Linked DNA regions of Variovorax paradoxus. The protein of the gene in region 2 interacts with the protein of the main gene of each other region in a pairwise test. Links are inferred from orthologs where the notes say so. Each region holds a gene or a part of one and is shown on either strand. Other genes may lie near its edges.

Region 1 (5,315 bases), 2.2 Mb from region 2 along the record:
TTCAGATCGAAAGGTTGTCCGCGAACCTGCACGTCGACGCTGGACGCACGGCCCACCACGACCGACAACGGCAGCGTACCCGACAGGCCGACCGTTTCGCCGGCCTTCAGGCTGCGGCGTAGCAGTTGCTTGCCGCCGGCTTCCGTCACGGTGATCCAGCATTCCTCGCGTGCAACGAAGACGAGTTGCTGGCTGCCTCCAGCGACTGGAGCCACCGGCGCGGAAGCCGCTGCCAATGGGGCCGCAGCAGTGGCAGCGGCGCCGCCGGGTATGGCGGATGCCATGGGTGCAGCCGGAGCATTCGTGCTCACAGGACCGCTCGGCGCCACGATCTGCGCGGGAACGGTTTCGGCCACGACGCCGGAAGAGCTCGACGGGGCGCTTGCCGCAGGGTCGTTGGCGGCCGAGCCGGCGTCGGCGCTGCTGCGAGCCGTCAGGCGTGACACCGAGGCGCCGATCTGGTCGAACACCGACTGCGGAAGCCAGAAGAGCGCGCCGGCCCCCACCAGCAACAGGAGGACCACGGTGAGCAACGTACGCGAAGGCAGGCCGCTCGACCGGCTGCTGCTGCCGCTCCAGCGCGGCGTGCCCGAGGAGATGTTTGTCTTGAGCGTGCGGTCGGCCTCCGCAAGCGACACCTTCTGTGTCGTGGGCAGCTTGGCCAGCACCGGCGCCGGATCGATGCGCAGTGCGCGGCACACGCTGCTGGCCAATGCGCGCGCAAAGACCGGATCGGGCAGCGAGGCGATGTCGTCCGCCTCGAGCGCAAGCAACTTCTGCGGCGGCACCTTCAACGCGGCCGCCACCATCTCGATGTGCAATCCGTGGGCTTCGCGCGCCTCGCGAAGCAGGTCGCCGGCCGTCTTGTGCGTGATGTCGCCTTCCTCTAGCGGCTGTGCCACGGAAGTGCCGAACTCCGAAACCCGATCAATCATTGAAATTCCCGCGCTCGTACGCTGATGCCTCCCGCGATTGGGGGAAACGTCGTTGCAACTGGCCTCCCAACTGCGCAGCGGCCTCGCGGTTGTTGAGCTTTCGTTCGATCCTGATGCCGAGCCAGAGCGTTTCGGCACTGGCTGCGGAACTGTTGTTGACGCGGCGAATGTAGAACTGCGCACGCGACCACTCTTCGCGTTGGGCGAGCACCGATGCGAGATTGAAGCCGACCACCGGATTGCCGGCGTCGATCTCGTACGCCTGCATGAGGCTGCGCTCGGCCTCGACGCGCTGGCCCGCCTTGAGCTGGCACACGCCTTGGGTCATGAGCGTCTTGGCGCGGTCGGCATAGCTCGGCACGGCGAGCGCTTCGTTGAACTGCGTGGCAGCGTCGCCAAAGCGGTTCTGCTGGCACAGCAGCCAGCCGTAGTTGTGGCGCGCATTGGCGTCGCGCGGATTGATGGCGATGGCGCGACGGAAACTGTCTTCCGCAAGGCCGGCGTCGTCCAGTCGCATGTAGACCAGGCCACGCAGGTTGTAAGCATCGGCATTGTTCGGATCAGCGGCCAGCGCCTGCTTGATCTCGTCGAGCGCGACCGTCGTCTGCCCTTGCTCGAAGTAGCCGGACGCGAGCTCCATGCGAAGGCGAGCGCGGCGCTGCCGCGAACTCTCGTCCGATTCGGTCACGATCTCGTTACCCTTGCTCGAACTGCTGTCGGCCAAGGAGGTTGTGGTGGTCCGCGTGTTCACGCAGCCCGAGAGCAGTAACGCCACGGCGACGCCGGCAAGGCCCACGGCAAGCAGCCGCTGCGCATTCACGGTCGTCATCGGAAAGGCCATGCTCATTCTGTCAATGCTCCTGGGGTGCGGTCTTGCGAACCGGATGCAAAACGATGGGTCGCTCTGCAGCGCGGCGCTGGGCCATGCGCTCGGCCGCACGGGTGCGGTCCTTGACGTCGCCGGCGAGTTGTCCGCATGCGGCGTCGATATCGTCACCGCGCGTCTTGCGCACGGTGGTCACGATCCCGGCTTCGCTCAGCATCTTTGCGAATGCCAGCACGCGAGGCTGCGGCGAACGCAGAAGGCCCGACGCCGGGAACGGGTTGAAAGGAATCAGGTTGAACTTGCACGACACGTCGTGCGTGCGCACCAGCTCGATCAGTTGGCGGGCATGCTCGGGCTGGTCGTTGACGCCATCGAGCATGCAGTACTCGAAGGTGATGAAGTCGCGCGGCGCATGCACGAGGTAGCGCTTGCAAGCCTCGAGCAGTTCTGCAATCGGGTACTTGCGATTCAGCGGCACGAGGTCGTCGCGCAGCGCGTCGTTGGGCGCATGCAGCGAAACGGCCATGGCCACTGCGCAATCGGCGCCCAGGCGATCGATCATCGGCACCACGCCGGAGGTCGACACCGTCACGCGACGGCGCGACAGCCCGTAGGCGTTGTCGTCGAGCATGGTCCGCAGCGCAGGCACGAGCGCCGAGTAGTTCTGCAGCGGCTCGCCCATGCCCATCATCACCACGTTGGAGATGACGCGTTCGTCGCGGCGGAGGTGCTTGCGCAGGAAATGCTCGGCAAACCACAACTGGGCGACGATCTCGCCCGTGCTGAGATTGCGGCTGAAGCCCTGGTGCCCCGTGGAGCAGAAGCGGCAACCGACCGCACAGCCGGCCTGGGACGACACGCAAAGCGTGCCGCGGTCGTCCTCGGGAATGAATACGGCTTCGACGGCGTTGCCGTCGCCGACGTCGAACAGCCACTTGATCGTGCCGTCCTTGGATTCGTGCTGCGTGAGGACCGGCAGGGCCTCCACGCGCGCGGTGGTCGCTAGCTTTTCTCGCAATGACTTCGCCAGATCGGTCATCTGGGTGAAGTCACTCGCGCCACGCTGGTGGATCCAGCGGAACAGCTGCGTGGCGCGGAATTTCTTCTCGCCGAGTTTTTCGCAGAACGCAGCCAACCCCTCGAGATCGAAATCGAGCAGATTGGCCGTGGTCATGGAATCGGTCGAGATACGACTTCAGCGTGCGTAGACGTTGAGGCCGGCGAAGAAGAAGGCGACTTCGTTCGCTGCGGTTTCGGGAGCGTCCGAACCGTGAACGGCGTTGGCGTCGATGCTGTCGGCGAAGTCGGCGCGGATGGTGCCGGCGGCTGCCTTCTTGGGATCGGTGGCGCCCATCAGGTCACGGTTCTTGGCGATGGCGTTGTCGCCCTCGAGCACTTGCACGAACACGGGGCCCGAGATCATGAACTCGACGAGGTCCTTGAAGAAGGGGCGTTCCTTGTGCACGGCGTAGAACTGTTCGGCTTCGTTGCGCGACAGGTGCACCAGCTTGGCGGCGACGATCTTGAGGCCGGCAGCTTCGAAACGGGAAACGATCTTGCCGATCACGTTCTTGGCAACTGCGTCGGGCTTGATGATGGAAAGGGTACGTTCGATGGCCATTGAAATGCTTCCTGGAGCTTTGATTTTGAAGTGTTTTGTCACAACTGCAACAGGTCCGTTGCGTCACGTGTCGACAAAGCCTCTGATTTTAACCGGCGTGACCTGGCGGATTGGTGAAAACCCCGCAAAGGCCGCGCCACGTCGGCAGGCTTTCAGCGACCGCGGCGGCGTCCGCCGCCTTGCCCGCCCTGGCCTCCGCCACCGAATCCACCGCCGCCTCCGCGGCGGCCCTGGCCGCTCCGCTGCTCCTTTCGCTGGCGCGAGAAGCTGTCGGCGCCGATGTAGCCCAACGAGGTCTTCATCGGGTCGGGCTGGTTGGATGCGCTCGGCTGGCGGTCATCGCCTTGCCGGCTTCCGCCTTGACGATTGCCGCCGCCCGCATTGCCGCGGCGGCCCTGGCCCTGCGGCGGGCCACCGTTGCCGCCGCCGCGATTGCCGCGCCCACCCCGCTCACCCCGCTCACCGCGCGGAGGACGACCGTCGCCCAGCGGATTCGGGATCGGCGCCTCGCGGCTTCCGTCGTCGCGCATGTCGCGCTGCTGCGGCTGGCCGCCCGCCGCGTTGCGGTTGCCGCGGCGCTTCTTGTTGCGCCCATTGCGGCCGTTGCCGCCGCCCTCCTGTCCCGGACCGCGCTGCTGAGGACCAGGGCGGCCCACGGCACCACCCGAAGCCTGGAACAGCGCACGGATGTCGCGCTCGTCGAGCTCCATCCACGCGCCGCGCTTCAGGCCGCGCGGCAGCACCATCGCACCGTAGCGGATACGGATCAGCCGGCTGACCGCGTGGCCTACCGACTCGAACAGGCGGCGCACCTCGCGATTGCGGCCTTCTGAAATGGTCACGCGGTACCAGCAGTTGGAACCTTCGCCGCCGCCGTCCTCGATGGTGCCGAACTGCGCCATTCCGTCGTCGAGGCGCACGCCGTCGAGCAGCTTCTGCTTTTCCTCGCTGGTGAGCGCGCCCAGCACGCGCACCGCGTATTCGCGCTCGAGGCCGAAGCGCGGGTGCATGAGCTGGTTGGCCAGGTCGCCGGAGCTGCTGAAAAGCAGCAGGCCTTCGGTGTTTAGGTCGAGGCGGCCGACCGACTGCCACTTGCCCTGCTGCAGCCGCGGCAGCTTTCGGAACACCGTCGGACGGTTCTGCGGGTCGTCGTGGGTGACGACCTCGCCCACGGGCTTGTGGTACGCGATGACGCGCGGCGGCGGGGGCGCAATCCGGTAACGGATCGGCTTGCCATTGATCTTGACCTGATCACCGAACTGGATGCGCTGCCCGATATGAGCCGGCTCGTTGTTGACCGAGATGCGTCCCTGCAGGATCAGCTGCTCCATCTCAAGCCGCGAGCCGAGACCGGCCTGCGCGAGCACCTTGTGCAGCTTGGGCGAATCGGCCTCCGGCAGCAGCACGCGCTTCAGCGGCGGCACCTCGGGGCTTTCTTCGTCGGCATCGAACTGGCCGGAAATGACGTCGGCGAACCGGATCGGCTCGGGCGGCAACGCATTGCGCTGCTCGCGCTCGGCGGCGCGGCGGGCGCGGTCCAGGTCGTCTTCTTCCTCGTCAGGTTCTTCTTCGTCCTCGTCTTCGTCGTCGTCCTCGTCGTTGCGGACAGCCTGCGAGGGCTGCGGAGCCACCACCGGCGCAACGCCTTCCTCGGACTGCGCAATGACGACGGATGCCTGCACCTCGGCAGCGACAGCTGCCGGCTCTCCAGCTGCCGGCGCATCCGAACCTGCCGGCTGCACCTCGGGCGCGGCCACGACCTCGTCCAAGACCACCTTCTTCTTGCGCGGACCGCGCGGCTTCCTGGGCCCCTCGGCTTCCACCGGCACATCCGGCTCCGGCCCGGGTTGCGTCGCAGCATCCGGCGCTACCGATTCAGTAGCAGCACCTACAGCCTTCTTGGGCGCAGCCGCCCTTTTCTTCTTTTTGACTT
Region 2 (5,353 bases):
CAGGGCAGGAACGCGTCGAGCCGGCGCAACGCGCACTGGTCGCAGGGATTGGCGCCCTGGGGTGGAGGCGCCGCGGCAGGGTAGTCCTCGAATTTCACGCGTAACTATAGGCGCACGGAATGTGTCTTTTGACATTTCGCGACGGCGGGGGAGGTACCTACACTGCGCACGTTTTTTTCTGCGCCGCATGACCGAACAACGCCCGCTCTACGAAGTCCTCTACTGCAGCACGCTCACCCAGGACCTGCCCCCGAACACGGTCGGCTCGATCGCCACCCGCGCCCGCGGCCGCAATGTGGAACGCGGCATCACCGGACTCCTGGTGTTCGACGGCCAGCGCTTCTGCCAGCACCTCGAGGGCCCGCGCGAGGCGGTCGATGCGCTGATGCAGCAGATCGAGAAGGATCCGCGCCATACCGACATCCGCGTGGTCTACCAGGCGCCCCTGGCGGTGCGGCGCTACACCGGCTTCGGCATGGGGCTGGCCGAAAGCGAGGGGCCCGACCTGATGGCCGGCGTGCACGTGCTCGAAGGCGAGACGGCGCTGCGGCACTTCCTGGCGCTCCTGCCGAGCTTCGACATCAACGGGTAACGGCAACCTGTTACGCGAAAAGTAGCTTCAAAAAGAAAAAGGCGGCCGTGGCCGCCTTTCCAGCTCCTGGAGGCAGAACAATCAGGCGTTGTCCCAGCTGTAGGTCGCGCCGTAGCCGTCCCACGCCTCCATCACGATGCGCTGGCCCGCGGCCACATGGAGCGATTCGCCGGGGGCGAGCACCAGGTCTTCGCTGGGGCTGGCGAGCGTGGCGTCGGGCGTGACCCACACCCGGCCCTGCTTCACGCGCAACACGCTGGCCGACCGCGCCTTCAGGCTCATCGCCTCGCCGGGAGCGATCTGCCAGGCGCCACGGCGGACGGCCGGCGGAACTGCGGCGGTGCGGACGGTTGCGGACAGGGGCGAGAGCGATTCGGTGGTGCAGACGGCGGTGGACATGATGAAACTCCTTAGGGCTTTGCCGAAGCGCTTCACAGGAGGCAATAGCGCAGTTCGGGAATGAATGATCGTTTCTCATGCACCGGTGGTCCAATGAAAACGAGGTAGGCTACTGATGCGGGTTTCGCATCAATTGCGCAAATCGCCGCCCGACCTCCCAAAGTCATACTCATGCAACATTCGCAAACCCATCTGCGCTCGCGCCCGATCTCGGCCGGCCACCTGCGCGCCTTCGAGGCGGTGGCGCGGCACCTGAATTTCCGCGCCGCGGCCGAGGAGATGGCCCTGACGCAGTCGGCGGTCAGCCGCCAGATCCAGTCGCTGGAGGAAGAGGTGGGCGTGTCGCTGTTCCTGCGCCACACGCGGGCCGTGGAACTCACCAGCGCCGGGGCGCTGCTGCTGCTGGCGGTGCAGCAGTCCCTGCCGCGCATCGACACGGCCGTGCGGCAGATCCGCCAGAGCGCGGGGCGCCAGAGCGTGTCGCTGACCACCTTTGCGTCGTTCGCGTCGATGTGGCTCATCCCGCGGCTGGAGGCGTTCCAGCGCGACAACCCCGAGATCGACATCCGCATCGACGCCAGCGACGTGGCGGTCGACCTCGAAGTGGCCGACGTGGACATCGCGCTGCGCTACGGTCCGCGCGAGACCATGTCGGCAGGCGCCCTGCGCCTGTTCGGCGAAACGCTGACGCCGGTGGCCAGCCCCTGGCTGCTGAAGAGCAACCCGCCCATCAGGACGCCCGCCGACATCACCCGCTTCACGCTGATCGAAGCCGGGGACGCGCACCGCACGCACCTCGAGTGGTTGACGTGGCGGCGCTGGTTCGAGGTGAACGGGCTGGAGCGCGCGCAGCCGAAGCGCTGGCTCTATTTCAACTACGCCTATCAGATGGTGCAGGCCGCCCTCACCGGACAGGGTGTGACGCTGGCGCGCAGTTCGCTGATTGCCGAGAGCCTGGCCAACGGCGATCTGGTCGAGGTGCTGCCGCAGCACCGCATGGATTCACCGATGGCCTACTGGCTCATCGCGGGGCCGCGCAGCGCGTTGCGCCCGGAGATCAGGGCCTTCTGCGACTGGCTGCAACTGCAGGCCGCCACCACCCGCGAGACCATCGGCGAAGTGCCCGATCCGGACACGGTCGACGACATCGACTGAAGTCCGACGCCGCAAAGGGCCCGGCGGCCCTTTCCAGGAACACCGCGGAACCGGCTCCCGGCCGCAGTTGTTGCCCCCAGCGAGGGGGCAGGCGAAGCGACACGAAGTGCGCGAAGACGGGGGCGAGTCAGGAACACCGCGGAACCGGCTTTGCCGGGCCGCAGGTGTTGCCCCCGGTAGGGGGAAGTTGAAGCGACACGAAGTGCGCGAAGCCTGGGGGCGAGCCAAGCCTGTGGCGAGTCAAGCCTGTGGCCAGACCACGCCGTTGTCGTTGAGGATCGCGTCGAGCGGCAGGTCGTGCGCCTCGGGCTTGAAATCATCCAGCAAGCCGTTGGTGAAGCCCAGTCCCACCGTGAACGGCCGCGGCTCCAGCGCCGCCAGCGTGCGGTCGTAGAAGCCGCCGCCGTAGCCCAGCCGGTAGCCGCCCGCGCTGTAGCCCACGCAGGGCACGAACAGCAGCGTCGGCACGATCAGCTCGGTGTCCTTGGGCTTGGGAATGCCGTAGGCGTCCTCTTCCATCTGGCAGCCCGGGTACCAGGCATGGAAGGTCAGCGTCTTGTGAACTTTGTCGATCACCGGCAGTCCGATGCGGCGACGCTGCGACTCTTCCATGAGTTCGCCGTCTTCCTTCCAGCGGTGCAATGCAGGCAACGGATCGAACTCGCCCTTGATCGGCCAGTAGGCGCCGATCACGGTGTCGGGCCGGCCGACCAGCCAGATGCGCATCACGCGCTGCAAAAGGTCGGCGCGTGTCAGCCGGTCGGGCATGGCCAGGCGTTGTTCGACCAATGCCTTGCGCAGCTGATCCTTCAGAAAACTCGCCGTCGCCGAGGTGTCGGCATCCTTTGACTTGTCCATAATCCCCCGATGCAGTTCCCAAGCATTTTGGCACCCCAGCGCGCATCGCAGCGCACCCTTCGGCGCAGCGCGGCACCCGCACTGGTTTTTTCCGCTGTCATGGCTCTCGCGGCACTGCTCTCGCAGCAGCCCGCCGCCGCCCAGACCAACACCAACGACGACGTGCTGGTCCAGATGAAGCAGGCGTTCCAGCGCGGCGACAAGGGCCGCCTCACGGCCCTGCTGCCGCAGGCACGCGGCCATGCCCTGGAACCTTGGGCCGCCTACTGGGAACTCAAGGCGCGCCTGCAGGAGGCCGCGCCCAGCGAAGTGCAGGACTTCTTCGCACGCTACCCGGGCACCTACCAGGAAGACCGCCTGCGCAACGACTGGCTGCTGCTCACCGGCCAGCGCCGCGACTGGGACAACTTCTCGGCCGCAGTGGCGGGCTTCCGCATGGGCGACGACGCGCAGGTGCGCTGCTACGCAGTGCTGGTCGACACGCTGCGCACCGGCACCGCCACGCAGGCCCAGGCCGACGACGTGCGTCGCGACTGGTTCAGCCAGAAGGAAGCCGACGACGGCTGCCTCACCGCCGCAGACCGCATGGTGGCGGCCCGGCTGCTGTCGCCGAACGACGCCTGGAAGAAGGCCCGCCTTGCCATCGAGGCCAACCGTCCGCAGGCCGCGCGCGGCGCCATCACCATTGCCGCGCCCGATGCGCTGCCGCTGTTCGAGGAACTCAACGCCAGCTCGGCCAAGTTCCTGACCGGCCGTGCCTTCGTGGCCGCCAAGTCGCGCAAGGAGCTGGTGGTGCTCGCGCTCATCAAGGTCGCCATCGCCGACCCCGAGCAGGCGGCCGCGCAGCTCGACAGCAAGTGGGGCCCGATGCTGTCCGCCGAAGAGCGCAACTGGCTCTGGGGCACCATCGGCCGCGCGGCCGCGCTCAAGCTGTGGCCGCAGGCCGGCACCTACTTCGGCAATGTCACGAAGAACAGCGACCTGTCCGACGACATGCTCGGCTGGCGCGTGCGCGCCGCGCTGCGCGCCGGCCAGTGGAAGGAGGTGGCGCCCGCCATCAACGCCATGAGCGAGACCGCCCAGCTCGACCCGACATGGGTGTACTGGAAGGCCCGCGCGCTCGCCACCGAACGCAGCGAAGAGCGCCGCGCCCAGGCGCGCGATCTCTACCAGAGCATTGCCGGCTCGCGCGGCTTCTACGAGATGCTCGCGCTCGAGGAACTCGGGCAGCGCACCGTGGCCGCCACCCGGCCCGCGCCGCTCACGCCCGAGGAAAAGGCCGCCGCGCGCGCCAACCCGGCGCTGGCCCGCGGCCTGTACGCCATCGCCATCGGGCTGCGCCCCGAAGGCACGCGCGAATGGAACTACGCCACCAACCTGCACGACAAGGGCGGCATGGACGACCGCGCGCTGCTCGCAGCGGCCGACTTCGCCTGCCAGCGCGAGGTCTGGGACCGCTGCATCAACACCAGCGAGCGCACCAAGGGCGTGGTCGACGTCGAGCAGCGCTTCCCGATGCCGTTCCACGACACCGTGCTGCGCAAGAGCCAGGACATCGGGCTCGACCCGGCCTACGTCTATGGCCTGATCCGCCAGGAAAGCCGCTTCATCATGGACGCGCGCTCGGGCGTCGGCGCGTCTGGCCTGATGCAGGTCATGCCCGCCACCGCGCGCTGGACCGCCCGCAAGATCGGCCTGACCGACTTCTCGCCCGGCCAGATCAACGACCGCGAGACCAACATCACCATCGGCACCAACTACCTGAAGCTGGCGCTCGACGATTTCGACGGCTCGATGGCGCTGGCCGCCGCCGCGTACAACGCGGGCCCCGGCCGCCCGCGCAACTGGCGCAACGGCCCGGTGCTTGAGGCCGCCATCTGGGCCGAGAACGTGCCCTTCAACGAGACGCGCGACTACGTGAAGAAGGTGCTGGCCAACACCACCAACTACGCCGCCATCATCAGCGGCCGGCCGCAGTCGCTCAAGGAGCGCCTGGGCCGCGTCGGCCCGCGCGACGCGTCCGAGCCGGAACCGAACAAGGACCTGCCCTGAGCCGCGAAGGCGCCTGAATGAGCTGGCACGACGAGGTCCTCGACACCATCGCCTCCGAGTTCTCGGACGTGACCGACGTTGCGCAACTCACGCGCATCGTGCTGCGTCTCACGCTGGCCGGCGTGCTCGGTTTCCTGCTGGGCTTCGAGCGCGAGCAGGCGGGCAAGGCGGCCGGCGTGCGCACGCACATGCTGGTGGCGATCGGATCGGCCATGTTCGTGCTCATCCCGCAGCAGACCGGCATCGTGCCGGCCGACATGAGCCGCGTGATCCAGGGCCTGGTGGCGGGCGTGGGCT

Evidence for each region.
Region 1: the proteins of AACL56_RS07795 (region 2) and ndk interact in binary tests that used the Escherichia coli proteins (3 or more experiments, as listed by UniProt). The link is inferred for Variovorax paradoxus from one-to-one orthologs.

What each region holds. Positions count from the first base shown.
Region 1 is NZ_LR743507.1:3,954,772-3,960,086, forward strand. What follows is about bases 1,670-4,401. They hold ndk (nucleoside-diphosphate kinase), read right to left. Parts: upstream 3,383-4,401; coding sequence 2,957-3,382; downstream 1,670-2,956. Other genes in these bases: pilW (type IV pilus biogenesis/stability protein PilW), read right to left, coding at 1,670-1,782; rlmN (23S rRNA (adenine(2503)-C(2))-methyltransferase RlmN), read right to left, coding at 1,787-2,935; AACL56_RS18420 (pseudouridine synthase), read right to left, coding at 3,535-4,401. Also shown: AACL56_RS18400 (helix-turn-helix domain-containing protein), read right to left, coding at 1-935; more of pilW, read right to left, coding at 928-1,669; more of AACL56_RS18420, read right to left, coding at 4,402-5,315. UniProt on the Escherichia coli protein: Major role in the synthesis of nucleoside triphosphates other than ATP. The ATP gamma phosphate is transferred to the NDP beta phosphate via a ping-pong mechanism, using a phosphorylated active-site intermediate.
Region 2 is NZ_LR743507.1:1,746,389-1,751,741, reverse strand. Bases 1,196-3,965 are described here. They hold AACL56_RS07795 (5-formyltetrahydrofolate cyclo-ligase), read right to left. Parts: upstream 3,005-3,965; coding sequence 2,387-3,004; downstream 1,196-2,386. Other genes in these bases: AACL56_RS07790 (lytic transglycosylase domain-containing protein), read left to right, coding at 3,104-3,965; AACL56_RS07800 (LysR substrate-binding domain-containing protein), read left to right, coding at 1,196-2,146. In the rest of the region: AACL56_RS07815 (Crp/Fnr family transcriptional regulator), read right to left, coding at 1-98; AACL56_RS07810 (BLUF domain-containing protein), read left to right, coding at 188-592; AACL56_RS07805 (DUF2917 domain-containing protein), read right to left, coding at 674-991; more of AACL56_RS07800, read left to right, coding at 1,163-1,195; more of AACL56_RS07790, read left to right, coding at 3,966-5,056; AACL56_RS07785 (MgtC/SapB family protein), read left to right, coding at 5,074-5,353. UniProt on the Escherichia coli protein: Involved in the removal of 5-formyltetrahydrofolate.